Regions from separate parts of the Paenibacillus shenyangensis genome, predicted to be linked through region 3. Evidence: riboswitches for the same ligand, from Rfam matches in the RefSeq annotation. Region 3 holds a riboswitch; each other region holds the start of a gene.

Region 1 (3,124 bases), on a different contig from region 3:
TTTACCTATTTTTTCATTATTATGATTGAGGCTCCAAAGCTTTCTTCAACTCATCGGAAGAATTGTTCCACCACTCTTCATTATGGCTGACCAGCAGCTGACGGAGAGCTGCTTTTGCTTCTTCATCCATTCCTTCCAGCATGACACGGCGTTTAATGGCATAGTCCAGCTTGTTCACATGCTCGGCGAGAATTTTCCAGCCTTTTTTCTCTTCTTCATTAATCCACATCTCACAGGCAGTCGCTCCCGCGTAATTAGCACCTTCTGCAAGTTTGTCTACGGCTACCCAGACCACCCAGACCTGACGGCCGCCTTCCACCTCTTCACGGTTTGGTGTAAACTTGATACCGCGCTCTACCTTGCTCTTCGCATGCATAGCGCCAATATCAATACGCGCTTCGCCACGATCTACTATTATAGGAGAAACATTATTCAGATTAATGGCACCTGCGCCAAATCCTTTATGTTTGCTGCTTTTGGTGCTGCTGCTGATAATATTAAGCGATACTGCTTTTTTACCCGGTTGGTTTTGTTCCATGAGTCTACTAACTTCCTCTCTGTATTGGATATATGAGTCATAACTGTTTATAATGGTAAAGTGAGTTTGTCCGGCTGTTTTCATTTATTACTGTACATAATAACATCATCATTATTGTAACGAATATTAGTTTAAAAGCCAACGAAAGTCGATTCCTGTCACTTTTTCAGAAAAAAAGAGATTTAATTGTCTCAAATGTATAAAGTTTACAAATTTATAACCGAAAAAGATTAAAGAACAGGCAAGCATAAGCCCAAATAAGTACGAACAGTCATCAAATGACAGACAAAGATTAAATTTTTTTAATAATTACAAAGCTGATAGTGACGGGCTTTCTCGCTTGCTAACGCATTCATTTACCAAGTTATCCTTAAAAAAGGATGAATAAACGTTTGCCAAAGTAAAAAACCTCTGTTAAAATAAATCCAGCGAGTTATTAGTAACAACTTTGTAAACTTTAACAATAAAGCTTGTAACTTTTGTCAGAAAAGATGAAATTTGTCGTGAATCGAATATGGACTACGGTGCAATCAATAAGTGTGAAGCCAAATTCCGTGGCACCGGGAAGCGGGGGAACCGTTTTGGGTGAATTGATCTTGTTTCGGAGGGATCATAGGGGAAACCTTCTACCGAATCCTTAAGCTAACCTCGCAGGCATTGGAAGGGGACAAATGATTTTGAATATGAAAAAGAAACTAACCGCCGCAGTAATGGGATTCGCAATTGCGTTTACTGTTATGGGGACTAGCAGTGCAAGCGCAAATTCCAAAATGGACCAGATCATCGAACCAGCCATGGGTACACCATATCGTATTGGTGGAACATCCTTCAGCGGTTTCGACTGCTCCGGATTTACTCAATATGTATTCGGTCAAATGAACATCGATCTGCCTCGTCAATCGACTTCTCAATACCAAGTCGGCGACGCTGTATCCAAAAATGATCTGCAAGCTGGGGATCTGGTATTCTTTAACACTACAGGGGCAGGCGTTTCTCATGTGGGCGTTATGGTAAGCAGCACTCAATTCGCACACGCTTCTACATCCAAAGGCGTACGAATTGATAATCTTGATATGGACTACTACCAAAACCGCTATGTGGGCGCTAAGCGTGTAATGAGCAACTTCTCTTACAGCAGCTATGCAGCCGAGTAATTAACAGCTATTCTATCTTTATATAGATTTCATTTACCAACCGTGAGAGATTCCCGCCAGAATCTTTTGCGGTTTTTTTATTGCTTATTTATAAGACGTAACAACCTGGGAATAGGTTACATATTTTGAGGAAATAATTACTATCATTTATAAGCCTACTGTTCAGGTAGTTATGTCTACTATATAGTACCCTGATCGTAATTATGGTAAACACTTTTTCCAGTAAAAATTAATATTTAATTTCTTTATACAAATGTGTTGGTTGCCCTAATAAAATGACCATCTGCCGGTTCCTGTTTATTTTGGATTATGAATAGTATTTCAATGTTAATGATTCTCTGCCGAAAAGCTTGAATGTCAACCGGACCACTTTTATAATTTGTAGTAAATACAAAGGATACGGTCTAAGCAAGCGAGATACCATTTATATACAAGGAGGAGATGCTGCTATGAGTCACCTTTCTACCCCTCATTTTCATACTGCTCCCCTCAATGAGCAGCAAGCTGCCGAAATATGCGAATGGGTGTATGAACCCCCTTATGATATTTACGGATGGATGTCCTGGGATCAGATGCAGGAGCTGGAGATCGAATTTGGAGATCCCGAACTGAGACAGCAGCAGTATCTGGCTGTATTGGATGCCAAAGAGGAATTAGCCGGATTTGCTCAGCTTTTCCCTTTACAACAGACTATTCGACTGGGTATAGGCATGCGGCCTGATCTATGCGGTAATGGATATGGTACAGAGTTTACGCTTGCAGTTGTGAGGACAGCTATTCAGCGAAATCCGGAGGCAGAGATTGATCTGGAGGTACTCACCTGGAATCAACGTGCCATTCGTACCTACCAAAAAGCAGGCTTTCATATTACCGATACGTATACACGGCGTACACCCGATGACATGAAGCCTTTTTATTGTATGGTGTATAACAAGCAGACTTCCTGAACCTATTTCCGGCAATAAAATTTGCCCATAGTAAAAAGCACAGTTCGCAGTCTATATGCTGCGAGCTGTGCTTTTTTGCGCGGGCCGCCAATATGCCGCGACCCTTGATTATATGATCCAACAGCGTATATATAAACGCACATTAATGATCGGTATTAGATCAGTGATACAAAAGTCATCTCTTCTTCACCAATCAGAATATTGATCCGGTGCGTATCCGGATCATGAATAACAATCCCACTGCCTACATGAATAACAGGCTCCGAACCCAATGCATAGAAGAGATCTTCTGCCAGCGCTTCCTGTACTTCGCGCTTCTCACTATCTTGAAGCGCTTTCCATTCTTCGGATTCCATATGAAAAAACATATAGCTGTCCGGTATCATATCCAGTGCTGCAGTCAGATCTGTCAGAATTTCCTCGTATTCGCGACCATGTTTAACTCCCATACCTTTCCTCCTTTCAACTGCTCATATTGTCACAAT
Region 2 (3,124 bases), on a different contig from region 3:
CCCGAACCGCCAAAGACTGTATTAAGCATCATGTTCCCAATAGCGACCATACCCGCGATCGGTGTCAATGTATCATGCATAGTATTGACTGCACCTGTCTCTGATGCCGTTGTCACTACCGAATAAAAGGAAGATTGTTCTACCCCAATACGTACTTCCTTACCTTCCATCGAACCTGTACCCTGCTGGATACCAGCCTGCTGAATGAGCGAATTTCCCTGATGCTCACTCACCAGCGATATGCTCAGCATCACGATAAACATCATCATCATGGATACGAACAATACACGCCCCTGCTTATTGTTGCCAACCATTTTGCCATATGTAAATGGCAGTGAGACCGGAACCAGCATCATTAGCATAATTTGTAGCATGTTACTGATACCGCCCGGATTCTCAAATGGATGCGCGGAATTGGCTCCCATAAAGCCTCCACCATTGTTACCCAGCTCTTTGATCGCCAGGAAAGTACCCATAGGTCCTGTAGCAATCTGCTGCTGCGCTCCTTGCAACGTCTGGGCAGCCACTCCGGTCTGCAAGGTCTGCGGTACGCCAAGCCCGATCAGGATGATTGCTGCAACGCAGGCCAGCGGAAGCAGAATCCGTGTTACTGCCCGGGTCAGATCCACAAAGAAATTACCAAGCGGCTTGCCTGCCAGTCCACGAATAAATGCGATAGCTACTGCAATCCCTGTGGCCGGTGAGACAAACATCATAAACACGATCGCTGTCATCTGCGAGAATAATGACAATCCGCTTTCTCCGCTATAATGCTGAAGATTTGTATTCGTCATAAAACTTACGGCTGTGTTAAAAGCCAGATCCGGGCTCATTGCACCTATGCCTGCCGGATTAAGTGGCAGCTTATCCTGCAAACGGAAAATCATATACACTACCAGCAATAATACCGTGTTGCTGATCAATACAGCAGCTGCATACTGCTTCCAGGTCTGATTTTCCTGACGGACACCACCAATACGATAAATTCCTTTTTCCAGCGGACCAAACCAGCGATCCAGACGTCCTGGTGTGTAATCAAATGCTCTCGCAATATAACTGCCCATAGGACGAGCCAATAAAATAACGATGATTAAAGTTACTGCAATTCCGATATATGGAAGAATACTCACAACACTCGCTCCTGCCTATTTAAAATTTTTCCGGATAGATTAAGGCATAACACAGATACACCAGCAAACCAGTAATAATAATCCATAATAACCAGGTCACTTGTCATTCCCTCTTTCTCCAATGACTCGGGATGACCATTCTGCCAGTCCTCCAAGTGCGAATGCGATGAGTATTACCAATACGATCATCATGATGTCCAGCATGGTTTCGTTGCTCCTTCGTAAATAAGTTCATTTTCCTATCCATGGATTGCCAAGGACATTGTTTATCTTCAAAACGTATTATCTTTGCCAACAAATATTTACGTATTGCGCAAATGTACCACACACATATAAGTGTTTTTAAATCGTTGTTATGTGTATTGTTAGCAGTTAATCCTAGAATAAATTCCAAAATTGGCGCAAAAAAAGAAGCCTGGAGAAAAGCAGAACTTTTTCCAGGCTTCCTGACAGATCTTCTGCTTGCTGGTGCATCCATTTCATGCAGCACCAAACAAACTTTACTATCTGTTATAAGTCGGATATAAGTTCTCCCTGATACGCTGACGAGGTTAGCTGTCGGGTTCGGGCTGGAAGATTGCCCGTTCCGGAAGATTCCGGAATTCACCCCATGTCATAGACCGTATAAACTCTTTTCAGTCCTTAGGCTGCTATGACGATTGGTTCCCCCGCTTTCCATATGCAATGGAAACTAAGCGTTGTAACGTTTTCCTGTATGCTGCTCAGAGCATAATAAAACACAGAGCTCTTATACCCTGTGTCATGAATGGCACAAGTCTTACACTCCCTCTCCATCTGTGCTTACGAGGTTAGCTGTCGGATTCGGGCGGTGAGAGTCGCCCTACCTTCAGACCGATACCATGGTGATCGGCCTGAAGGATTCACCCCTTGCGGTATATAAGGTGGCTCTCACACCGCCATTATTCCCGCTTTATTGGTTCCCCCGCTTTCCGGTTAGACCGGAAACTCAGCAATTACAGAATATAAAACCCAATTATAATGACTGCCATTTACAGCAGTCGCTGATTCCAGATTTACTATTCAAATCCGGGAATCTCTAAATCCTGAAATGTATGTTACGCCTGTCCTTGCTAACTGTAAAGGTGACAGAAAAGGCAAAATGGACCCTGATAGTTCACAAATGTCTTTTTACAACAATTATTAATTTTTTATCTATCCGAAGCTCTTTATTGCTCTGCTTTTCTTTTGTTTTCGCGAATTCGACTTTATTTTCATTGATGCAAACATCTTTTTTTGCAAAAACGTGAAAATGAATATGTAATTCTTTTCATGCGTAATACAGATACTGTTCTCTTCAAAATAATAACTTGTTTCCATAATAAAAAGCCGAAGCATCTAAAATACTTCGGCAACTGTTACCTATAGGGACAAATCTGATAGATTTTGAGGGTAACTATTCAAAATGTGTCTTATCAGCGGGTATGACGAATCCAGATATTGTGCTGCTCCTCCGTCATTTCTCCAATCATTTGCGAGAAATTCACATACTGGGCAAAAGCATCCTTAAGCAGTTCAAACTGGGCAAATGTACCGGTGAACTTTTCCAGGGTCACCGAGCGGCCTATCGATTCCAGATTGCCAATCTGGCAGCCTTCCATGAGTTTGAGCTCTTTGAGTGCCGGCAAATCAGCCAACGCGGATATGTCATCAATACGGGAATCATACAAAGTAAGACTCTCCAACTGAGCATAACCACCCAGATAACGAATATGCCGATCCTGCAGCGCTCCAATATACAGCTTACGCAGTGGCAGCATGCGCCCAAGCTGTTCCCAATCTTCCTCCTGCCATTCATCGGCTCCCAAAATAGTAAGTTCACACAGCTCCGGCAAACTCGAAATATATGCAGCAGCTTCGCGAGTCGGAGCCGAGATTGCGAGCTTGTGCAGCGTAGTCAACTGGGCTAATGGAGAATAATCCTGAACTGCAGTACCGCGGCAATCCAGTTCATACAGACGTGACAGATTGGTCAG
Region 3 (3,124 bases):
AATCTCGGAAGTGTCTGACGTGGTACGATCCATTAGCGGCATCCATCGTGGTCGTTATCATCTGTACTTTCCACAGGAAAAGCTGGAAAGGGTAAAAAATCAGCTGTCTAAGCAGGTAGCAGATATCTTTGAAGACAAACTTGGTCCTGCACAGATGGAATTCGAAATTTAAGTCTACGGATTAAAAATAGAGTATTAGGGAGTAAAGGAGAGTTAAACATATGTTATTTGATACACATACGCATCTGGATTCCAAAGATTTTGATGAAGATCGCAAAGAAGTCATCGAGCGTGCTTATGCAGAGGGTGTAACGCGGATGGTAAATGTAGGATTTGATCGTGAGACGATTCCGACTACCATGGAACTTGTCGAAGCCTATGATTTCATCTATGCAGCTGTCGGATGGCATCCAGTCGAAGCGATTACGATGCAGCCGGGAGATCTGGAATGGATTGAATCTTTATGCAAACATGAAAAAGTGGTCGCTATCGGCGAAATCGGACTGGATTATCACTGGGATAAATCGCCAAAAGATGTTCAACATCGTGTACTGCGCGAGCAAATTGGTCTGGCACGATCCATTAATATGCCGATCGTTATCCACAATCGTGAAGCCCATGAAGATATTGTACGTATCCTGAGAGAGGAAAAAGCATCTGAAGTCGGCGGCATTATGCACTCGTTTTCGGGCAGCTGGGAGACCGCCAAAATGTGCCTTGATATGGGCTTCCATTTATCGTTTGGCGGGCCGATTACTTTCAAGAATGCGAAGCAGCCCAAAGAGGTGCTTCAACAGGTGCCAATGGACCGGTTGTTACTCGAAACGGACTCCCCTTATTTGACACCTCATCCTTATCGTGGGAAACGAAATGAGTCGGCTCATGTGCGTCTTGTCGCCGAGGCAGCTGCCGAGCTAAAAGGGGTCTCGCTGGAAGAAATTAGTGAAATCACGACGAAAAACGCCCTTACATTATTTGGCATACGGTGAAAAAGGGAGAAAAACCACTGAAAAACCGAGCTATACCGATATATGAATGAATTTTAACGAATAAACGCTAAAATGTTACAAGATTTTAACTACTTTTTAAGAAAAACGGAGTTGCCTATCGCTTTACAGTGGGGTTGAGTTCAGGATATCATTTCATCAGTGATTTAATCTTGTTATTGATAAACGAGATTCCATGATTCGGTCTCGCTGAGTTTCCTACATAGGAGAACGGGGGAACCAACAGCTGCCTTCAGCATTTAAACCAGTAGTAACGGAAGGCAACTTGTCTGATTCCTGATACAGGGTCTATGGGGTGAATTGGGGATACTTGCGCCATGAGCGGAGGACTCTTCAAAGGGCATGAAATACAAGCAGTTCAAAATGTCCGAACCCGACAGCTAACCTCGTAAGCGATGCAGAGGCAACCTCGCATTTTCTAGTGTTTCCCGAATGTTGTAATCGTCGGAAGCCAGGAAGAGTTGCTCTTGCGCTTTTCCATAGGCTTCTTTTTGTTTTGGCCAAAAGGGAAAGCAAGAGTGTATTATTCTGAATTTTGCTGTTCAGAATCAGGAAGCCACTAAGACTGACCATGGCGCAGGTACCTATTACATCATGAAAGATTATCGCAATATGCGGATGATCTTACAGCTTTACAAACGGCCTGCGAAAATTCTTATATAGTCGCGTCATATTGTATTTACGTCACAGCTAGACGGCGAGACTATGAAGGAGGACGGAAGAAGTGGGAATGGCTCCTTTCGAAGAAACCCATGGTTCACGCTCATCCAGCATGTCTTACGCGCTGAGTTGGAAGCAGAAAAATCTACGCTTTGCCTCGTTAACTGCATTGGCGGTCATTGCGGTCATCGTTATGCTGCTCGCTATTCTGTATAATCAGGCAGGCAAAAATATTTATGTTGTCATTGACGGTAAAGCCCAGGAGATGGAAACACGCAAGCTGATGCTTTCCGACATGCTGACAGAACACCAGATTCAACTGGCCCCGCAGGATAAAGTATCCATGCCTCTAAACGGCGCGATCCAGGATGGAGATAAGGTCTATATCAACCATGCGGTAGCAGTAAACATTACGGCTGATGGAGGTACCAAAAAGGTATACACCACTGCCAAGACAGTAGGCAATACACTGGAGCAGGCCGGAATCGATTTGAAGGAACAGGACAAATTGAATCCACCAGTCGAAGCTTCGGTTAAGCAGGACATGGATATCAAAGTAATCCGAACAACTTCATTTGTTACGAAGCAGACAGTCAAGCTTCCGTATGATGTAGTGAAGAAGACCAGCAGTACCATGCTGGAAGGCAAAACCAAGCTGGTCCAATCCGGACAAACGGGTAAAGTGGTCCAGTACATCGAGAAAGTATACGAAGATGGAGAATTCGTCTCCAAACGTATGATTGACAAGAAGACAACAACCGAGGTTCAGGACAAGATTGTAATGGTGGGTACCAAGAAAGAACAACCCAAGCTGCTTGCAGCGAATACATCTGATAGTTCTTCCAAATCGGATAAAGGCTTCTCTTATGCTAAAGTCCTCAACAATGTAACTCTTACCGCCTATTCTTCAGGCGAACCGGGTCTGGGTACCACTACCGCTTCCGGTACAAGAGTAACCGAAGGACGTACGATTGCTGTAGATACCAGTGTAATCCCGATGGGATGGTGGGTATACATTGAAGGTATCGGTTACCGCCGTGCGGAAGATACCGGCAGTGCCATTAACGGCAATAAAATTGATGTGTATATAGACAGTCTGAGTCAGGCCAGAGCATTCGGACGCAAGACAGGTTATACCGTGTATGTGATTGGACCGGTAAAACCTTAGTATAGCGCCAGGATAGCTGTTGCCTGCATCAAAGCAGCTGTTGTATGATATAGTTATTATATTAACCATGAGCGTGAATAGAACCGACAAAAAGAAGAGGATGAATCCTCTTCTTTTTGTTTGTTATACTGGAGACAGATTCATAGATGAACGCAGAAAGGAAGCGTACGGCAAAAGTGATTAAAGAAGTGATTGTGGTAGAAGGCAGAGACGATACCGTAGCCATCAAGCGTGCAGTGGAGGCAGATACGATCGAGACAGGCGGATCAGCAATAGGTCCGGAAGTAAT
Region 4 (3,124 bases), on a different contig from region 3:
TCTGCCAGCGTACGATAGCTGTCTTCCTCTTCAAAAACGCCATGCCGATTCGGCTGGCGTTCCCAGATTTCCGATAGATCATACAGATAGAATGGATACAGATTCAGGATCGTATGTGACTCTTCTACCGGGCACAGGGCAATATCCAGCGTTCCCTGTGCAGGCAGGAAAGGGTCGGGCTGATTCATGGTGTTCCACCTCAATTATGACGTGATCTTATTTCTGCAGAAAGCTCGCGGCAAATTGAAGAGCTGCCATGGATTCTTTGACAAAAACGCGGTTCTCCGGTTCCCATTCATTGGCATCATCCATAAAAGAGTCTTCGATAAATTCTTCAAGTGCAGCGGCGACTTTTTTACGCTCTCCTGGAGCGGTTGGTCCTTTGCCTCGCAGCGCCTGAATAGCTGTCCGCATCTGGCGGCAGGAAGTCTGGATAAATGCATAGTCATCTTTATCCCAGGCTTTTGCATTATCCATATCATAAAAAGAAATCCAGCGTTCGATCATTGACGCCGCTTGTTTGGCATCCAGTTGGGGCATGTGAATGTACTCCATTCTATAATTGAAATTCACGTCCGCTTCTACGTGTTACGGACCTGCTTTTACATTATACTTGCTTCTGTACATTTTACCATGTCATCCGGTATAGAGCATGATGAATAATATCGGCTAGCGGGTAGCAGGACGGGCAGCGACCTGCAGCTGATTGGACAAATAGACTACCGTCCCCTGGGGTTTGCGCTGCGCAATCCGGTACATGCCCTCGGCCACAATCTCGGCGGAAATCGCTTTGTACTTGTTCATTGGACCGATGAACAGCGGGGCTAATCCTCGCGCCAATATGGCACCGGTACGTTCACCCAGCCGGAACTCTCTGCGCTTGCCGAGCAGCAGGGATGGCCGCACAATAGATAAGGACTCATACCCGATCTGTGCCAGCTGTTGTTCCATTTCCCCCTTGATCCGGGAGTAAAAGACCCGGGAATGCGAGTCTGCACCCATCGCACTGACTACCAGAAACTGGGTAGCTCCCTCTTCGCGGGCAATACGCGCCAGTTCCAGCGGATAAGTTACATCGATTCGATACATATTCTCCTGCGTCTTGGCTTGGCGAATGGTCGTGCCCAGACAGCAGTATATATCATCTGCCTGCAGCTCGCGGCGCTGCTGCTCCAGATGCTCATAATCCACAATCACCTGCCGAAGTCCGGTATGGTGCTGCCAGCGCTCCACCGGCTTCCGTACCAGTACAATCACTTCCCTGTATTCAGGAGCCTCAAGCAGCAGCTCGGTTAACACCTGACCGACCAATCCGCTGGCTCCTGCAATCAATGCTACTTTCTGTTTCAATGCCATCATCTCCACCTCTAAAGGATCGCCCGGCTGCAACGATAACGGGTTAGCAACCTATTACCCATTTCGGGACATGCAAAAGCGGCGATTCGGCCGGATTCATGATTTTTCCGGCAATATGGAGATGCCAATATATTCACAGTAAAAAAGCGGCACTGCCGCCATTGGTATGGATAATATAATTCGCCCCCAGCCCTTTGTAGATCATGCGTGAATTGCTGCCTTCGGTAATGACATAGACTGGCTGGCTCGTCCATGAACGACAGATCTGAATGTAACGGCAGCAGAGCGGCAGACTGCGCTCAAACAAGTAAACTTTGCCGATATTAAGCTCCGGCATGATCCATAATTCCTGACGCTGTGTATCCAGCAGGATCACATGTTCAAAGCCCATTCCTTCAAAACGCACCTTCTCCGCATAGCTATTCACAATAAGGGCAAACGGGATTTTTTTTACTTTTAACAGCTGGATAAACTGCTCTCCAGCCCGGGTTGCCGGCGATACCAGTATATATTCTTCCGACAAATGATGTTCCTGCTCCAATTCCATTTCTCTTCTCCTCCAGTAGTATAAAGGCAACAAAAAAGAAGCCGAGGAAGAGGTGGTCTTCGTCAGCTTCTTCGACATCCGCGCAGAGATATCCCTGACGGATGGCATGACAATTGTCGCCTCTCTTATTTTCAGCTTACGAGGTTAGCTGCCGGATTCGGGAGTAAGAGTCTCCCTACAGACAGACAGGCATCCATCATATCCTGTCGTCCGATTCACCCCTGAAAAGAAACCGCTATGGCTCTTCTCGATGGTTCCCCCGCTCTCTGTATACAGCATGGCTGTATCACAAAAACTCAGCTGGTATGTGTGCGCTGCGATCAGCGCTGTCTTATGAACTTGAGACGAATCATACTCCCGCTGCTGAACGTTGTAAAGGCTACTCAAGCCGTGTAAAAAGCTACTATACCGAATAAATGTGGAGTAACAGATAGGATACGCTGTATAGCGCTCGTTTCCTCTTGTTTTCGCCATTTTATTTACAGAAAATGAAAATCGAAGCATACGCCAGATTTTGGTAGGCAGCGATAAGATTACCTGGAATGAATACGATTACATGAGGTATTCCTGACAAATATGAGCTGCCATGATGCCAGATGTCAGTTTACGTTCAGCCGAATCCCCCTCTATGATAGCTGACAACTACCATTCCCCCCTGAGGAGCGTGCCTTTCATGCAAAATGTATTATCGGTCCCTGCGCCACTAAATATTCCTGCAATCCCGGCCACCTGTATCGGCTCCCTGGAAATCTATCTATATGATCATCACTGTTTGTCCTTGCCGGATAGCTGTATGATGCTGCATTGTGGTCTGCTGCGTATCTCACTGGCGGGCGGATCCGGCTGGGCCGAGTATGAATTCTCCGATGGACAGCGTCGATTGGATCTTGTGCGCTGGGCTTCCGTATTTCGGCGGCTCAAAGGGCTGACCGTACAGCAAGCACTGGTGTATGTGGAGATTCACCGGCAGGTCTGGGGCCATACCCGTGCCCAACTGGCGATCGAAGCACTGCATAATTATACGATTCGGCAAAATGAAGCTGAGGATTCGGCTCCTTTCAGACAGCCTCTGACAGAGCGTCAATTTCTGGGCGATTATGCACAGGCTTATTATTCTTTTTGAGCGAAGCTGGTTAAGAGTTCATTATAGATACAATAATACGTACCGAACAAAGGAGAATCCGATGATGAATGACGAGAAAATTATGGTCGGGGTCTACT

The links. Region 3 has a riboswitch for cyclic di-AMP ahead of H065_RS0123425 (resuscitation-promoting factor). Riboswitches for the same ligand answer to the same signal wherever they lie in the genome.
Region 1: it holds a riboswitch for cyclic di-AMP, as region 3 does, so the genes downstream of both, H065_RS0124160 (C40 family peptidase) here and H065_RS0123425 (resuscitation-promoting factor) in region 3, are expected to answer to the same signal.
Region 2: it holds a riboswitch for cyclic di-AMP, as region 3 does, so the genes downstream of both, kdpF (K(+)-transporting ATPase subunit F) here and H065_RS0123425 (resuscitation-promoting factor) in region 3, are expected to answer to the same signal.
Region 4: it holds a riboswitch for cyclic di-AMP, as region 3 does, so the genes downstream of both, H065_RS0119875 (hypothetical protein) here and H065_RS0123425 (resuscitation-promoting factor) in region 3, are expected to answer to the same signal.

The regions. Positions count from the first base shown of each region.
Region 1 is NZ_AOIG01000039.1:9,370-12,493, forward strand. Features, by position in the region: gene H065_RS0124155 (YwhD family protein) at 20-538, opposite strand; cyclic di-AMP (ydaO/yuaA leader) riboswitch at 1,072-1,210, shown strand; gene H065_RS0124160 (C40 family peptidase) at 1,222-1,692, shown strand; gene H065_RS0124165 (GNAT family N-acetyltransferase) at 2,142-2,639, shown strand; gene H065_RS0124170 (hypothetical protein) at 2,795-3,088, opposite strand.
Region 2 is NZ_AOIG01000007.1:9,481-12,604, reverse strand. Features, by position in the region: gene kdpA (potassium-transporting ATPase subunit KdpA) at 1-1,130, opposite strand, end outside; gene kdpF (K(+)-transporting ATPase subunit F) at 1,150-1,230, opposite strand; cyclic di-AMP (ydaO/yuaA leader) riboswitch at 1,656-1,838, opposite strand; cyclic di-AMP (ydaO/yuaA leader) riboswitch at 1,913-2,113, opposite strand; gene H065_RS0105580 (SMI1/KNR4 family protein) at 2,564-3,124, opposite strand, start outside.
Region 3 is NZ_AOIG01000034.1:41,686-44,809, reverse strand. Features, by position in the region: gene H065_RS0123435 (HD domain-containing protein) at 1-172, shown strand, start outside; gene H065_RS0123430 (TatD family hydrolase) at 222-989, shown strand; cyclic di-AMP (ydaO/yuaA leader) riboswitch at 1,185-1,417, shown strand; gene H065_RS0123425 (resuscitation-promoting factor) at 1,732-2,835, shown strand; gene rnmV (ribonuclease M5) at 3,012-3,124, shown strand, end outside.
Region 4 is NZ_AOIG01000025.1:105,902-109,025, forward strand. Features, by position in the region: gene H065_RS0119860 (GNAT family N-acetyltransferase) at 1-188, opposite strand, end outside; gene H065_RS0119865 (hypothetical protein) at 217-540, opposite strand; gene H065_RS0119870 (oxidoreductase) at 670-1,356, opposite strand; gene H065_RS0119875 (hypothetical protein) at 1,490-1,903, opposite strand; cyclic di-AMP (ydaO/yuaA leader) riboswitch at 2,022-2,191, opposite strand; gene H065_RS26455 (hypothetical protein) at 2,577-3,026, shown strand; gene H065_RS26460 (universal stress protein) at 3,088-3,124, shown strand, end outside.